DNA from 2 places in the Micromonospora sp. FIMYZ51 genome. Region 1 is predicted to be linked to the other one. Evidence: riboswitches for the same ligand, from Rfam matches in the RefSeq annotation. Region 1 holds a riboswitch; the other holds the start of a gene.
What was found. A riboswitch is a leader RNA that binds a small molecule or an ion and turns the genes downstream of it on or off. The one in region 1 is predicted to bind cobalamin.
Positions count from the first base shown of each region.

Region 2: it holds a riboswitch for cobalamin, as region 1 does, so the genes downstream of both, QQG74_RS20965 (cell wall anchor protein) here and QQG74_RS14085 (ribonucleoside-diphosphate reductase subunit alpha) in region 1, are expected to answer to the same signal.

Region 1 covers NZ_CP134706.1:3,079,046-3,085,964, reverse strand. The annotation lists gene QQG74_RS14095 (ribonucleotide-diphosphate reductase subunit beta) at 1-512, opposite strand, end outside; gene QQG74_RS14090 (transposase) at 834-2,009, shown strand; gene QQG74_RS14085 (ribonucleoside-diphosphate reductase subunit alpha) at 2,023-4,398, opposite strand; cobalamin riboswitch at 4,528-4,737, opposite strand; gene QQG74_RS14080 (cold shock domain-containing protein) at 4,793-5,206, opposite strand; gene QQG74_RS14075 (aldo/keto reductase) at 5,460-6,332, shown strand; gene QQG74_RS14070 (acyl-CoA desaturase) at 6,448-6,919, shown strand, end outside.
Region 2 covers NZ_CP134706.1:4,694,214-4,701,132, reverse strand. The annotation lists gene QQG74_RS20985 (MFS transporter) at 1-135, shown strand, start outside; gene QQG74_RS20980 (hypothetical protein) at 299-445, shown strand; cobalamin riboswitch at 581-717, shown strand; gene QQG74_RS20975 (peptidase) at 813-1,856, shown strand; gene QQG74_RS20970 (hypothetical protein) at 1,894-2,382, shown strand; cobalamin riboswitch at 2,460-2,602, shown strand; gene QQG74_RS20965 (cell wall anchor protein) at 2,720-4,192, shown strand; gene QQG74_RS20960 (hypothetical protein) at 4,189-5,151, shown strand; gene QQG74_RS20955 (energy-coupling factor transporter transmembrane protein EcfT) at 5,186-6,397, shown strand; gene QQG74_RS20950 (ATP-binding cassette domain-containing protein) at 6,394-6,919, shown strand, end outside.

The DNA of each region.
Region 1 (6,919 bases):
CGATCCTGCCGCGTCGTCAACTCGCGCAGCTCGAAAATGGAGTCGATCCACTTGAAGCAGAACTCGGCCTTGCGGGCGATCGAGGGAATGTGCTCCACCGCCGCGAACGCGGCGGACCGTTCCCGCTCGTCCGGCACGTAGGTGTCCAGCAGGTTCAGGTAGAACTGGACGTGCACCGCCTCCTCGAACAGCTGCCGGGACAGGTAGAGCCGGCCCTCCGGGGAGTTGATGTGCTGGTAGAGGTTGAGCACCAGGTTGTTGGCGACGATCGTGTCGCCGGTGGCGAAGAAGGCGACCAGCCGGGAGACCAGGTGCTGCTCGGCCGGTGACAGCTTGGCCAGGTCGGCGAGGTCGGAGTGCAGGTCGACCTCCTCGACGGTCCAGGTGTTCTTGATGGCGTCCTTGAACCGGTCGAAGAACTGCGGGTAGCGCATCGGCCGCAGGGTCAGGTCCATGCCGGGGTCGAGCAGCAGGTGCCGCCGGCCGGTGCTGGGTTCAGAAACGGTGGTCATCAGAATCCGCCCGCGAAGCCCTTGGCTTTAGCCAAGGGGAGGTAACGGTGGTCAGGTGTTGCGTTGGCTTTCGACATAGCGTGTGACAACCTCCAAGGTCCCGCCGCCAGCCGTGGCGACGAGATTGCTGATGGCGCATAGAGTCAGTGGGCAGCCTGGGCCGTGAGCTCGGAGACTAGATCTTTATAGCCGTGACGTGCGACATAGCGTTTCCCGCTCCACGGTGGGGTGCCTCGCGTTCGGCGGACACCTCGCGGAATTCTTTGAGTCGGGGGGTGTCGATTCCACCGGTAATGAAGCGCCGTCGCTACCATATCCATTATGGATCAGACAGTGCGTTACACCTACAGGTTGCGTCCTGGCGCGACCACCCAGGACGCACTGCTGGCCGAGTGGGCTCGGTGCCGGTGGTTGTGGAACGAAGCCGTCCACCAGCAAAGAACCGGTCGTAACCCCACCTTCGGCAAACTGTCGAAGCTGCTCACCGAAGCACGCGCCCGTTCCCCCTGGCTGCGGGAAGGATCCGTGGTCGCCCAGCAGCAGGCTGTGCGCACCTACGCGCTCGCCCTTCAGCACTCCTACAAGGTCAAAGGACGGGGTCGTCCGACCGTGAAGGCCCGCAAAAAGACACTGCCAAGCATTGAATACACCTTGCGGGGATTCGCTATCCGGGGGCACCGTCTGCGTCTCGCCGGTGGCATCACGATCCCGGTGGTCTGGTCCCGGGAACTGCCGTCCAAGCCGACCAGTGTGCGTGTCTACCAAGACTCGTTGGGGCACTGGTACGTCTCGTTCGTCGTCCGACGCGAAGCGTGCACCGCTCCGACTGCCGACAGGGCGATCGGCGTGGACTGGGGTGTCACCACGACCGCGACCACCACCGACCCGACCTACGACCTGCCTCACCTCGGCTACCGCAAACGGTGCGGCGCCGAGTTGGCCCGTGCGCAGCGCACGATGAATCGCCGACGCCGCCCGCGAGGTAGCCCTCCGTCGAAGGGCTACCTGCGGGCCCGGCGGCAGGCCGCCAGACTGCACAAGAAGGCAGCCCGGCAGAACACCCACGACGCCCGCCAATGGGCCAAGAGAATCGTGGACAACCACTCCGTGATCGCCGTAGAGGACTTTAAGCCAACGTTCCTGACCCGCACGACCATGGCGCGGAAGGTTGCGGACGCCGCGATCGGCGCTGCCAAACGGGAACTGATCGAGCGTGGCATGCGGGCGGGCCGGAAGGTGGTGTTGGTGCCGCCCGCCTACACCACAATGACCTGCTCGCAGTGCGGAACGAGAGCCAAGGAACGCCTCGGGTTGGGTGTGCGAACTTTCCGGTGCGACAGGTGCGGACACACCGCCTGCCGCGACCGGAACGCCGCGAGGGCGATCCTCGCCACGGTAGAACGCGACTGTGCTGGTGCCGACGACGTAAGACACGTGATCACCTCCCTCTGGGTAAGTGGTAACGCGCAGTCCGAGCCAGAAATCTCCCGGCAGTAGCGGTGGGGAAGCGTTAATGGCACGCCTCGCAGCTTTCGGGGTTTTCCAGGGAGCAGGCCAACGCCTCGTCGTCGGCCACCGCGACGATCGGCCGGGCGGCCGGGGTGACGGCGACGGTGGCCTGCTGGATGCGGGTCGCGGGACGCGAGCGCAGGTAGTAGGTGGTCTTCAGCCCGGACTTCCAGGCGTAGAGGTACATCGAGGAGAGCTTGCCGATGGTCGGCGCGCTCAGGAACAGGTTCAGCGACTGCGACTGGTCGATGTACGGTGCGCGGGCGGCGGCCAGGTCGATCAGCGCCCGCTGCGGTAGTTCCCACGCGGTGCGGAACAGCTCGCGTACGTCCTCGGGCAGCTCGGCGATGCCCTGCACCGATCCTTCGGCGCGCTTGATCTGCTCGCGGATCGACCCCGTCCAGAGCCCGCGCGCCTTCAGCTCACCGACCAGGTAGGTGTTGATCTGGAGGAACTCGCCGGACATCGTCTCCCGCTTGAACAGGTTGGACACCTGCGGCTCGATGCACTCGTAGCAGCCGGCGATCGAGGCGATGGTGGCGGTCGGCGCGATCGCGACCAGCAGCGAGTTCCGCAGACCGTGGGCGGCGACCCGCTCGCGCAGCGCGGCCCACCGCTGCGGCTGGCCGACCTCGGCACCCCAGAGGTCCGGATGAAGCTCACCCGTTGCCGCCCGGGTCTGCGGGTACGCCGGATGCGGGCCGAACCGTTCGGCGAGCCCGGCGGAGGTCTCCAGGGCGGTCAGGAAGATCTCCTCCTGTACCCGGGTCGACAGCTCCCGGGCCGGGGCCGAGTCGAACGGCAGGCGCAGCGTGAAGAAGGCGTCCTGGAGGCCCATCAGCCCGAGGCCGACCGGACGCCAGCGCGGGTTCGACGCCGCCGCCTGCTCGGCCGGGTAGTAGTTGATGTCGATCACCCGGTCGAGGAAGACCACAGCGGTACGGACGGTCGCGCGCAGCTTCGCCCAGTCCACGCCGTCGGCGGTGACGTGCGCGCCCAGGTTCACCGAGCCGAGGTTGCAGACCGCCGTCTCGGTGTCGCTGTTGACCTCCAGGATCTCGGTGCAGAGGTTCGACAGGTGGACGGTGTTGCCCGGTGCGCCGGTCTGGTTGGAGAGCCGGTTCGCCGCGTCCTTGAAGGTCATCCACCCGTTGCCGGTCTGGGCGAGGGTACGCATCATCCGCCCGTACAGGTCACGGGCCCGGACCGTGCGGACCGCCTGCTTCTCGGCCGCCCGGTACGCCTCGTCGAACGCCTCGCCGTACAGATCGGGCAGCTCGGGCGCGTCGGACGGGTCGATAAGCGACCACTCGCCGTCGGCCTCGACCCGCCGCATGAACTCGTCCGGGATCCAGTTGGCCAGGTTCAGGTTGTGCGTACGCCGGGACTCCTCACCGGTGTTGTCCCGCAGCTCCAGGAACTCCTCGATGTCGGGATGCCAGGGTTCGAGATAGACGCAGGCCGCGCCCTTGCGACGACCGCCCTGGTTGACCGCCGCCACCCCGGCGTCGAGCGTCTTGAGAAACGGCACGATGCCGTTCGACCGGCCGTTGGTTCCCCTGATCAACGCGCCGCGGCCACGCACCCGCGACCAGGAGATGCCGATGCCGCCGGAGAACTTCGACAGCTTGGCCACCTGGTGGTACCGCTCGTAGATCGAGTCCAGTTCGTCGCGGGGCGAGTCCACCAGGAAACACGAGGACATCTGGGTGTGCCGGGTGCCGGAGTTGAACAGCGTCGGCGAGCTGGGCAGGTACGCCAGGCTGGACATCAGCCGGTAGAACCCGATCGCCTCGCCCGGCGTCTGCGACAGCCCGCAGGCGACCCGCAGCAGCCAGTACTGCGGGGTTTCCACCACCAGGCGGGTCTGCGGATGCCGCAGCAGGTACCGGTCCGCGACGGTACGCAGACCGAAGTACTCGAATCGCAGGTCACCGTCCGGGTCGACGGCGTCGTCAAGCTTGCGCGAGTTGGCGGCCACGAACGCCGCGGTGGCGTCCCCGATCAGGCCCAGGCCGTGCGCGTACCGGATCGACTGGCTGAAGCTCGCCACCTGCTGCCCGCGGACCTCGGAGTCCACGAACGCGGCGAGCAGTCGCGCCGCCAACTTCGAGTACTGCGGCTCCTCGCCGATCAGCTCGGCCGCAGTCTGAATCGACAGCTTGTCCAGCTCCGCCGTGGTGGCTCCGTCGTACAGGCCGCTTATCGTCTTCGTCGCCACCCGCAGTGGGTCGACCTCGTCGAGATCGGCGACCCAGCGCTCCACCGCCTTGACGATCTTGTTGACATCGACCGGCTCGGTGTCGCCGTTGCGTTTACGAACCCGCATCGCGTGCCGGCGGTGCTCTGGCCCCGCCTGCTCCTGGGTCACCGTCATGTTTCCCTTCCTCGCGCCTGTCGCCGAGGTCGACGGGCGCGCGGGAGGGACGCCGCCGGTCAGTCACGGCATGCCACGGCTGACCGGCTGAGGCGTCGGCCGTCCCGCGCGGCCTTCGACCGCCGCACGCGACGCGTGCGGCGTGCTGGCAGGTCTTCGGACTCGTGGGCATGACGAAAGTCGCCTACTGGCCGTCGCTTCCCAGACCATGCGGTCCAGTGCTTCGTTGACGGCGGTCGTTCCCACTCACCGCTGCGGGGCAGTCCCGGACTCGCACCGGGTTCCCTCTTGCCTCGACCACCACGGCTTGATGGTCGAACCAGCTACGGGTGACACCATATATGGGCGGGATGCGCGAAGGGCAACACCAGATGGTGTGTCGGGCGAGTCGCCGTCAGGCGTCCAGCCACTTGCGGTCGAGCGCATAGCGGGCCAGACCGGACCGGATCTTCAGCACCTCGCCAGTGGTCAGGTTCGACGACGACGACAGGAGCAGGTCGGTCACGAAGCGTTCGTACTCCGAGCGGCCGACGACATCGCAGGTGTCCGCGTCGGCCGAGTCGGAACCGGAGATCGGGCGGGAGGTTATCTCCACGCCATTTGCCGGGCGGGCCAGCACGGCCCGGACGCCGTCGTTACCCTCGACGGCCTCGTACTCAAGGAGCATGCCGGGTCGCAACTCGTGCGGGTGCACGTCCCGGAGCACCGACGCGTGCAGGAAGACGTCCTCGTCACCGCCCTCAGCCGCGATAAATCCATAGCCTTTGTCCACGTTGAACCGAATGACTTTGCCCTGCCGTACCGCCACGCCATCCACTTCCTCTCACCACAACAATCCGCTAACACCGGGCGCGACCGGCGCCCGTCATGTTGCATCGTATGCCGTCTCGGCTGCCCGCCGGGTCCCCGGCGGCGGTTGCCGGCCAAGTTTTTTGGCCGGGCGGGTGGTGACGCCCCTCACCCGCCGCGCGCTCGCGGTACCTCGTTGGCCGGCATCGACCGGACCACGGGGATAGATTGGGCACCGACGGAGAATCGAGACAGTGGGGTTTTCGACAGACATGACGAATGCAGGCGGCACCCAGCCCGCGAAGGACTCCGGCACGTACCGCATCGGCGGGGAGCTGACCGTCGACCGACTCGGCTACGGGGCGATGCAGATCACCGGGCCGGGCGTCTGGGGTGACCCGAAGGACCCGGCCGAGGCGGTCCGGGTGCTGCGCCGGGCGTACGAACTCGGGGTGACCTTCATCGACACCGCCGACTCGTACGGTCCGTTCGTCTCCGAGTTGCTGATCCGGGAGGCGCTGCACCCGTACGCCGACGACCTGGTCATCGCGACGAAGGCCGGGCTGACCCGCAGCGGTCCGGGCGAATGGCGGCCGGTGGGCCGCCCGGAGTACCTGCGCCAGCAGTGCGAGCTGAGCCTGCGTCACCTCGGCCTGGAGAGCATCGACCTCTACCAGTTGCACCGGATCGACCGGAAGGTGCCGCTGGCCGACCAGATCGGCGAGCTGGTCCGGCTGAAGCAGGAGGGCAAGATCCGGCACATCGGCCTCTCCGAGGTCACCGTCGAGCAGATCGAGGCGGCGCGGGAGATCGCACCGATCGCCTCGGTGCAGAACCTCTACAACGTGGCCAACCGCGCCGCCGAGGACGTCCTGACCTACTGCGAGGGCAACGACATCGCGTTCATCCCCTGGTACCCGATCGCCACCGGCGAGTTGGCCCGGCCGGGCGGCCCGCTGGACAAGATCTCGACCGAGCACGGCGCGACGCCCGCCCAACTCGCGCTCGCCTGGCTGCTCCGCCGTTCGCCGGTCATGCTGCCCATTCCCGGCACGTCGACGGTGGCCCACCTGGAGGAGAACGTGGCCGCCGCCCAGGTGCGGCTCACCGACGCGGAGTACGAGGCGCTGGCCGCCGCAGCCTGACGGGGAGCGACCCGGGTCCGGCTCGCCGACCGCCGACGCACGGTGGTGTTAGCACCCCGTCGGCAGAGGGGATAGCGCTCCTGACCGCGTCGGCCGCAGACGGTCTGCTGTAGGCATGACGACTACACTGACGCGGTCGCAGACGACGACTGGCAGCGATTTCGCCGTCCTGTCCCGCCGGATCACACACGCGGGACTGATGCGCCGCCGGCCCGCCTACTACATCGTCCGGTTGAGCGTCGTCACGCTCATGCTCGTCGGCGGCTGGGCGGTCTTCTTCGCGGTCGGTTCCTCGTGGTGGCAGCTGATCACGGCGGTGTTCCTCGCCGTCGCCTTCGCCCAGGTCGCACTCGTGGCCCACGATCTGGCGCACCGCCAGGTGTTCCGCACCCGCCGGCCGAGTGCGGTGGCCGGGCTGCTGGCCGGCAACCTCGGTGTCGGGATGAGCTACGGCTGGTGGATGGACAAGCACACCCGGCACCACAACAACCCCAACCACGACGATCTCGACCCGGACGTCGCCCCTGAGGTGCTCGTCTGGGCCGCCGAATCGGCCGTCGGTCGTCGTGGGCTGAAGGGCTTCATCA
Region 2 (6,919 bases), 1.6 Mb from region 1:
CAGACCGTGACGCAGCCGGAGTCCGCCCACACCGCCCTGTTGATCGGCTTCACCGTGGTTCCGGCGGTGCTGATGGCCGCGGCGCTGACATTCCAAGTGCGCTGGAAGCTGGACCGGACACGCCACACCGGTTGAGCGTTGCGTGCTCAGGCCGGCACCGGTCGCCGAGCGAACGCTCGCATGGCCAGCGTCCCGAGCATCGAGCCGGGAGCCAGCAGCCAGAATGCCCAACGCTTTGGTCGCCGCACAATCACCTGCCGGTGCGCCCGTACGATCCGACTACGGTCCGTCCACGCCCATGCCCCAGTTTCCGGGGTTTCTCGACCAACTGGCGATCGAAGCCCTCGATCCCCTGGTCACCCCGCCGTCCTGGCTCGCCGACGCCTGGAGCGATGACCCGGCATGGCGTCGAACCATCGACGATGCGCGGCACGACGTTCGGTAGCGGCCGGACTCGGACCTGTCGCAGGTTCGAGAGGTGAGGGGCACACACCTTGTGTGCGCAGCGGAACCAGCGCGGAGAAGTGACATAAGGTGTTTGTTCGGTTGCGGATTGACAGCGGCCGTATGGCGAACGAGACTGGCGCGACAACTGAACAGCCGCGTGTACGTGCGGGGGAAGTCCGGTCCAAGTCCGGCGCTGGCCCGCAACGGTAGGCCACCGGGGCGCATTCCCGGTGGCGAGCCCGAATACCTGCCGTACCCGTGAGTCCTGCTCCTCACCCGTCGTGGCCCACGGGTCGGAGGCCGGTCAACCGTGTCCTCACGGGCGGCCGGGTTCTGACGACCGCCGGGCCGGAAAGGCGCTTCCGATGGTCGTTCGCCTGAGCCGGCACCGCCTGCTCGCCCTACTCTGCGGTGTCGTCGCCGCCCTCACCCTCGCCACACCGGCGCTTGCCACCCCCATCCCGGTGGGTGCCGTCCGCTCGGATGCGGCCGCAGGTTGGTTGGCCCGCCAACTGGTCGATGGGGAACGCTTCGAGGCCGTTTTTGACGGCGTCGCGTATCCCGACCAAGGGCTGACTCTCGACGCGGTGTTCGCGTTTGCCGCTGCCGGTGTCGCCGACGACTTCGGCGCACCGGCACTCGCCTGGATTAGCCAGCCTAGTGTCCGGGACGGGTACATCGGCGACGGCACCACGGAGGCATACGCGGGCGCGACCGCCAAACTCGCGCTGGCCGTCGCGGTACGCGGCGGCGACCCGACCGACGTCGGGGGTGTGGACCTCATCGCCCGGTTGCGATCGCTTCAGACACCCGGTGGCCGGTTCACCGACCAGTCAGCGTGGGGCGACTTCAGCAACGCCTTCAGCCAGTCCTTCGCGATTCTTGCGCTGAAGCGGACCGCGCAGGGTGTGCCGGCGGTCGCCGCCGGCTGGCTGGCCGGCACCCGGTGCCCGGACGGCGGCTACCCCCTGCTGCCCGCGCAACCGGTATGCACCTCCGATGTGGATGCCACCGCCCTGGTGGTGCAGGCGTTGCGGGCCGCCGGCCGATGGGCCGACGCTGCGGCTGGCTTGCGCTGGCTGGTCTCCGTGCAACGTGCCGACGGCGGGTTCACCAACATCGACGGAGTAGCCAACGCCAACAGCACCGGGCTGGCGGCGCAGGCGCTGCGCGACGGTGGCCGGCCGCTGGCCTGGCTGCGGGCTCGCGTGTTCCTGGCCGGATTGCAGGTCGGCTGCACCGCGCCCCCGGCCAATCGGGGAGCGGTCGACTTCGACGGCGGCGCCTTCGACCCCGGCACTGCCATCCGCGCCACCGCTCAAGCCGTCCTGGGGCTGACCGGTACCGGATACGCCCGGCTCTCCACCACCACCGCGACCACCGGCGCACCCACTCTTGTCTGCCGCTGACCCCTCCGACACAACCCGTACCACCGAAGGAGTGTCCATGTTCCGTGTCCACAATCCCGTCCGTCGGTGGCTCGCGAGCCTTGTGGCGGCCGGTGTCGTCGCCGTCGGGCTGGTCGCTGTCGAGCCGTCTCCGCAGGTTGCCCAGGCCGCCGCGTGCACCGGGACGTCCGGAGTCACCGTGGTGGTCGACTACGGCTCACTCGGCGGCGGCGTCCAGGTGGCGTGTGCGCTCGGCGACCCGGCCACTGGGCTGGCCGCCCTACAGGGTGCTGGTTTCACGGTGACCGGTACGCAACGGTGGGGGTTGGCCTTCGTCTGCCGGATCAACGGCCAGCCGACCGCCGCGACGGAACCCTGCGTCAATACCCCGCCGGTCAGCGCGTACTGGTCGTACTGGCACGCCTCCGGCAGCGGTGCCGCGTGGACGTACAGCACGTCGGGAGCGACCAGCTACAACCCGGCGCCGGGCACGGTGGAGGGCTGGTCCTTCGGCTCCGGCGCGGCACCCAGCATCACCGCCCCCTGACGTGGCTATGTCCGCCATGAACCGTTGACGTGCCGGGTGTCGACCGCCACGCTGGCGCCGAGAGGCGACCAGGCGGTACGGTGGCGACACCCGGTGCGCCGGGTACACAACTGAATACGTCCTGTTCGGGGGGAAGCCGGTAGAAGCCGGCGCTGACCCGCAACCGTGAGCGAGACCTGTCTCGCGAGCCGGAATGCCCCGCACAGGACGAGCGGCTTCCACTGTCGAGGTCTACAGGGTGGAGTCCGGGCAACCGAGGTACGGCAATCCGTCGTGGATTGTCCTCCGCCGGTGCCTTCCGGAGCTTTCACCGACCGCTCTGCGAAAGGCACCCCGCATGCCCACGTTCCCGCTCCGGCGCCTCGGCGCCGGTCTCGGCAGCGCCACCGCCATGGCGCTCGCCATCGTCGCGGCCACCCCCATCGGCGTGACTGCCGCGCCGTCGCCGATCCACACCGCCGCCGCGCGCGACGCCGCGACCTGGCTCGCTGGTGAGTACGCCGACGGAGTTCTGCCAGGCCCTTTCGGCGGCGAGGACTGGGGGCTGAGCATCGACGGAGTGATCGCCCTCGCCGCCACCGGTGTAGCTAGCTCGACTCGGCAGGCGGCGACGGCGCAGATCGCTATGCACGTGCGGTCCTACAACAGCTACGACGACTGGGGCATCGAGAGCTTCACCGACGGCGGCGCCACCGCGAAACTGCTCTACGCCGCCTCCGCCGCCGGTGCCGACCCCACCGACTTCGGCGGCTGGGACCTACGCGCCGAGACCCTGGCCCTGATCTCCGGGGCGGGCACCGGCCACCAGCACGGCCGGATCACCAGCCGGACCACCGAGGCGACCGGCCCGGACCCGAGCAATACCTTCGACCAGTCCTTTGCCGTGCTGGGCCTGGCCCGCAGCGGTGGCGTGCCGCAGCAGACCGTCGACTTCCTCATCCGGCAGCAGTGCACGGCCGGCGGTTTCCGGCTCTATCCCGACGCGGACGGCGCGCCGTCGCCGTCCTGCGACGCTCAGGCCAACGCCACCCTCGACGTCGACTCGACCGCCATGGCCGTTCAAGCCTTGCTCGCGACCGACGTCACCGGCGCGGACGAGGCCGCACAGCGCGGCGCGGACTGGCTGGTGACGCAGCAACGCACCGACGGATCGTTCGGCGGGTCGGGGCCGACCAGTGGCGCGAACTCCAATAGCACCGGCCTCGCTGGGCAGGCGCTGGCCGCAGCGGGACGCGACGCCGAGGCGGCGCGGGCCGCGCAGGCCCTGGCGACGCTGCAGCTCACCACCGCCAACGGCGGCGCCGCGGCGGCCGATGCCGGTGCCGTCGCCTACGCCAGCGACGCGCTGACCGAGGCGGTACGCGAGGGAATCGCCGCGAACTTCCGGGATCAGTGGCGCCGCGCCACCGCCCAGGCGCTCCTCGGGCTGGCCCAGATACCGCTGGGCCGGATCGGCCTCGATCTGCCGCCCTCCGGCGAACCCACCTCGTCGCCAACCGTGCCACCGAGGCCGACGGGGTCGCCCACGCCCACCGCCGCACCAACGCCCTCTGGCTCACCGACCCTGACCGCGTCACCCACGCCGACCACCTCGCCCACCGGCGGTCCGACGCCGAGCGTCGTACCGTCGACACCCACGCCGACCGTGACAGCGTCGACTCCCACCTCCCCTGTCAGCAGTCCCGCCGCAGGCGGGCCGGGTCGCCTGCCGACCACCGGTGCGGCGATCGGCGGGTACGTGCTCATCGCGCTGCTGCTGCTCGGTGGGGGAGCGGTGCTGCTGGTGCTCGGCCGCCGGCGGGCCACATGAGCACCCGGGCGACCCGGACCGCGTTCGTTCTCGCCCTGGCCGCCACCACCGTCCTGGTCGGGCCAAGGCCGGCTGTGGCTGCCGGCAGCGCCGGCTACTGCCCGGACACCGGCGGCGTCACCGTCGTGGTGGACTTCAAGGAACTCGGTGGCGGCACGGTCGTCCGGTGTGCCCTCGGCGACCAAACCACCGGATTGGCAGCGTTGAAGAACGCTGGCTTTCAAATCACGGGCACGCTGCGCTGGGGCGAGGGGTTCGTCTGCCGGATCGGGGGCAAACCCTCGGCCAGCGAGGAAAAATGCGTCGATACGCCCCCGGCCAGCGCCTACTGGTCGTATTGGCACGCACCCAATGGCGGCAGCTGGACGTACAGCGACAAGGGTGTGCTCAACCGCAAGCCACCGGCAGGCAGCTTCGAAGGCTGGTCGTTCTCCCTGAACCGCAATTCCGACAACGCCCCCCGACCGGCGGTGGCACCCACCCGGCCAGCACCTCCGCCGCGCACCACGCCACCGGCACCACCTTCCCGCACCACACCACCGGCCCTGCCTGGGCGTACCACGGCACCGGCGTCTCCAGCCCGTTCCTCCTCGCCGCCGAACGTCCCACCACCGGTCGCCGGTGCCCCTGTCGGGTCGGCCGGGCCAGGCGGCAGCGCGCCGACCGGAGCGGTGGGCACGTCAGCCACCGCCGCCGCTGGTGCGACGTTCTCCGGAAGCCCGCCTGTCCCAGCGACGGAGGCATCGCCGACAGAGGCGGGCGGCCCGCCACTCGGGGCCGCGCCCGCAGCATCATCGGCCGAGTCGACGAACTCGCTCCCGCCGACCGAGACAACCGCCGCCCGCGACACCGACGGGCTACCGTTTGGCACCCTGGCTGGGCTGCTCCTACTGGTCGCGCTCGCTGGTGGCGGGGTCGTCGCGGCTCGCCGCCGGCGGGCCGCCGAACCGGATGACTGAGCAGGTCGCCGCTGGCAGCGGCGCAGTCCAGCGGATGTCGGTGGCACGGTTGGCGACCCGACCCGATACGGCGGGGCCCGGACGGCTGCCGCGGCTGCTGCATCCGGGCGCCTGGTGGCTGTGGGCGCTCGGCCTGGCGACCGCCGCCAGTCACACCACCAACCCGCTGCCTCTGGCGCTGCTCATCGCCGCCGCCGCGCTGGTGGTCGTCCGCCGCCGCGGCGACGCTCCCTGGGCGCTGGCGTTCCGGCTGTACCTGGTGCTCGGCGCGGTGATCGTGGCCATGCGGGTGGTGTTCCGCCTTGTCTTCGGCGGCGGACAAGGTGAGTTCATTCTGTTTCACCTGCCGGCGATCCCGCTGCCGGAATGGGCGGCCGGCATCCGACTGTTCGGGCCGGTCGCCGCCGAACAACTTCTCGGCGGCTTCTACGACGGACTGCGCCTGGCGGCGATGCTCGTATGCCTCGGTGCCGCCAACGCCCTGGCCAACCCGAAGCGCCTCCTCAAGGCGGTTCCCGGCGCCCTTTATGCGGTCAGCACAGCCGTGGTGGTCGCGCTGTCGGTGGCTCCGCAACTGGTCGAGAGCGTGCTGCGGGTACGCCGGGCCCGCCGGCTGCGTGGTGCTGCCGGACAGGGTCTGCGCGCCCTGCGGGGCATCGCCCTGCCGGTGCTGGCCGACGCCCTGGACCGATCCCTTGTCCTGGCGGCGGCTATGGACTCCCGCGGCTACGGCCGCACCGCCGCGATACCGGCCGGCCAGCGAGCTCTCACCGGTGGGCTGGTGCTCGTCGGGCTGGTCGGTGTCTGCGTTGGCACGTACGGGCTGCTCGATGCCACCGTGCCCGGCTACCTCGGCTTGCCGATGTTGCTCGCCGGGCTGGCGGCGGCCGTCATCGGGATGCTGCTGGCCGGCCGTCGGGTCCGCCGTAGCCGCTACCGGCCGGATCGCTGGCGGATCACGGAACTCGCCGTCGCGGGCTGCGGGGTGGCCGGCGCCGCGGTGATGATGGGCGCCGGATCCGTGGACCCGTCCCGGCTTTACCCGCCGGTCAGCCCGCTGACCTGGCCTGAACTGACCTCGCTGATGCTGCTGGCCGTGGTGGTCGCGGTGGCGCCGGCCTGGCTGGCACCGCCGCCGACGCTGGCGGCAAGCCCTGCTTCGCGACTGCCGTCCACCCCACCACTGAACCGTACGGCCCGTAGCGCACCGAGCCGCGACACCACGCAGCCGGAGGCGCGCCGATGATCGAGTTTGACCGTGTCACCGTCCACTACGCCGAGACCCGCGAACCGATGCTGCGCGAGGTGAACCTGCACATCCCTGAGGGAGAGCTGTGCCTGGTCGCCGGCCGCACCGGTGCCGGCAAGTCGACCCTGCTGCGGGCCATCAACGGGCTGATGCCGCACTTCACCGGCGGCACCCTGTACGGCACCGTCACCGTGCAGGGCCGCGACACCCGCAGCTACCCTCCACGCGACCTGGCCGACGTCGTCGGAGTCGTCGGCCAGGACCCGCTCGCCGGCTTCGTCACCGACACCGTCGAAGAGGAACTGGCCTACGGCATGGAACAACTCGCCCTGCCCGCGTCGGTCATGCGTAAGCGCGTCGAGGAGACCCTCGACCTGCTCGGCATCGCGGAGCTGCGAGACCGCCCACTGCGGACGCTCTCCGGTGGGCAGCAGCAGCGGGTTGCCATCGGCGCGGTGCTCACCAGCCACCCGCAGGTGCTCGTTCTCGATGAGCCGACCTCCGCCCTGGACCCCACCG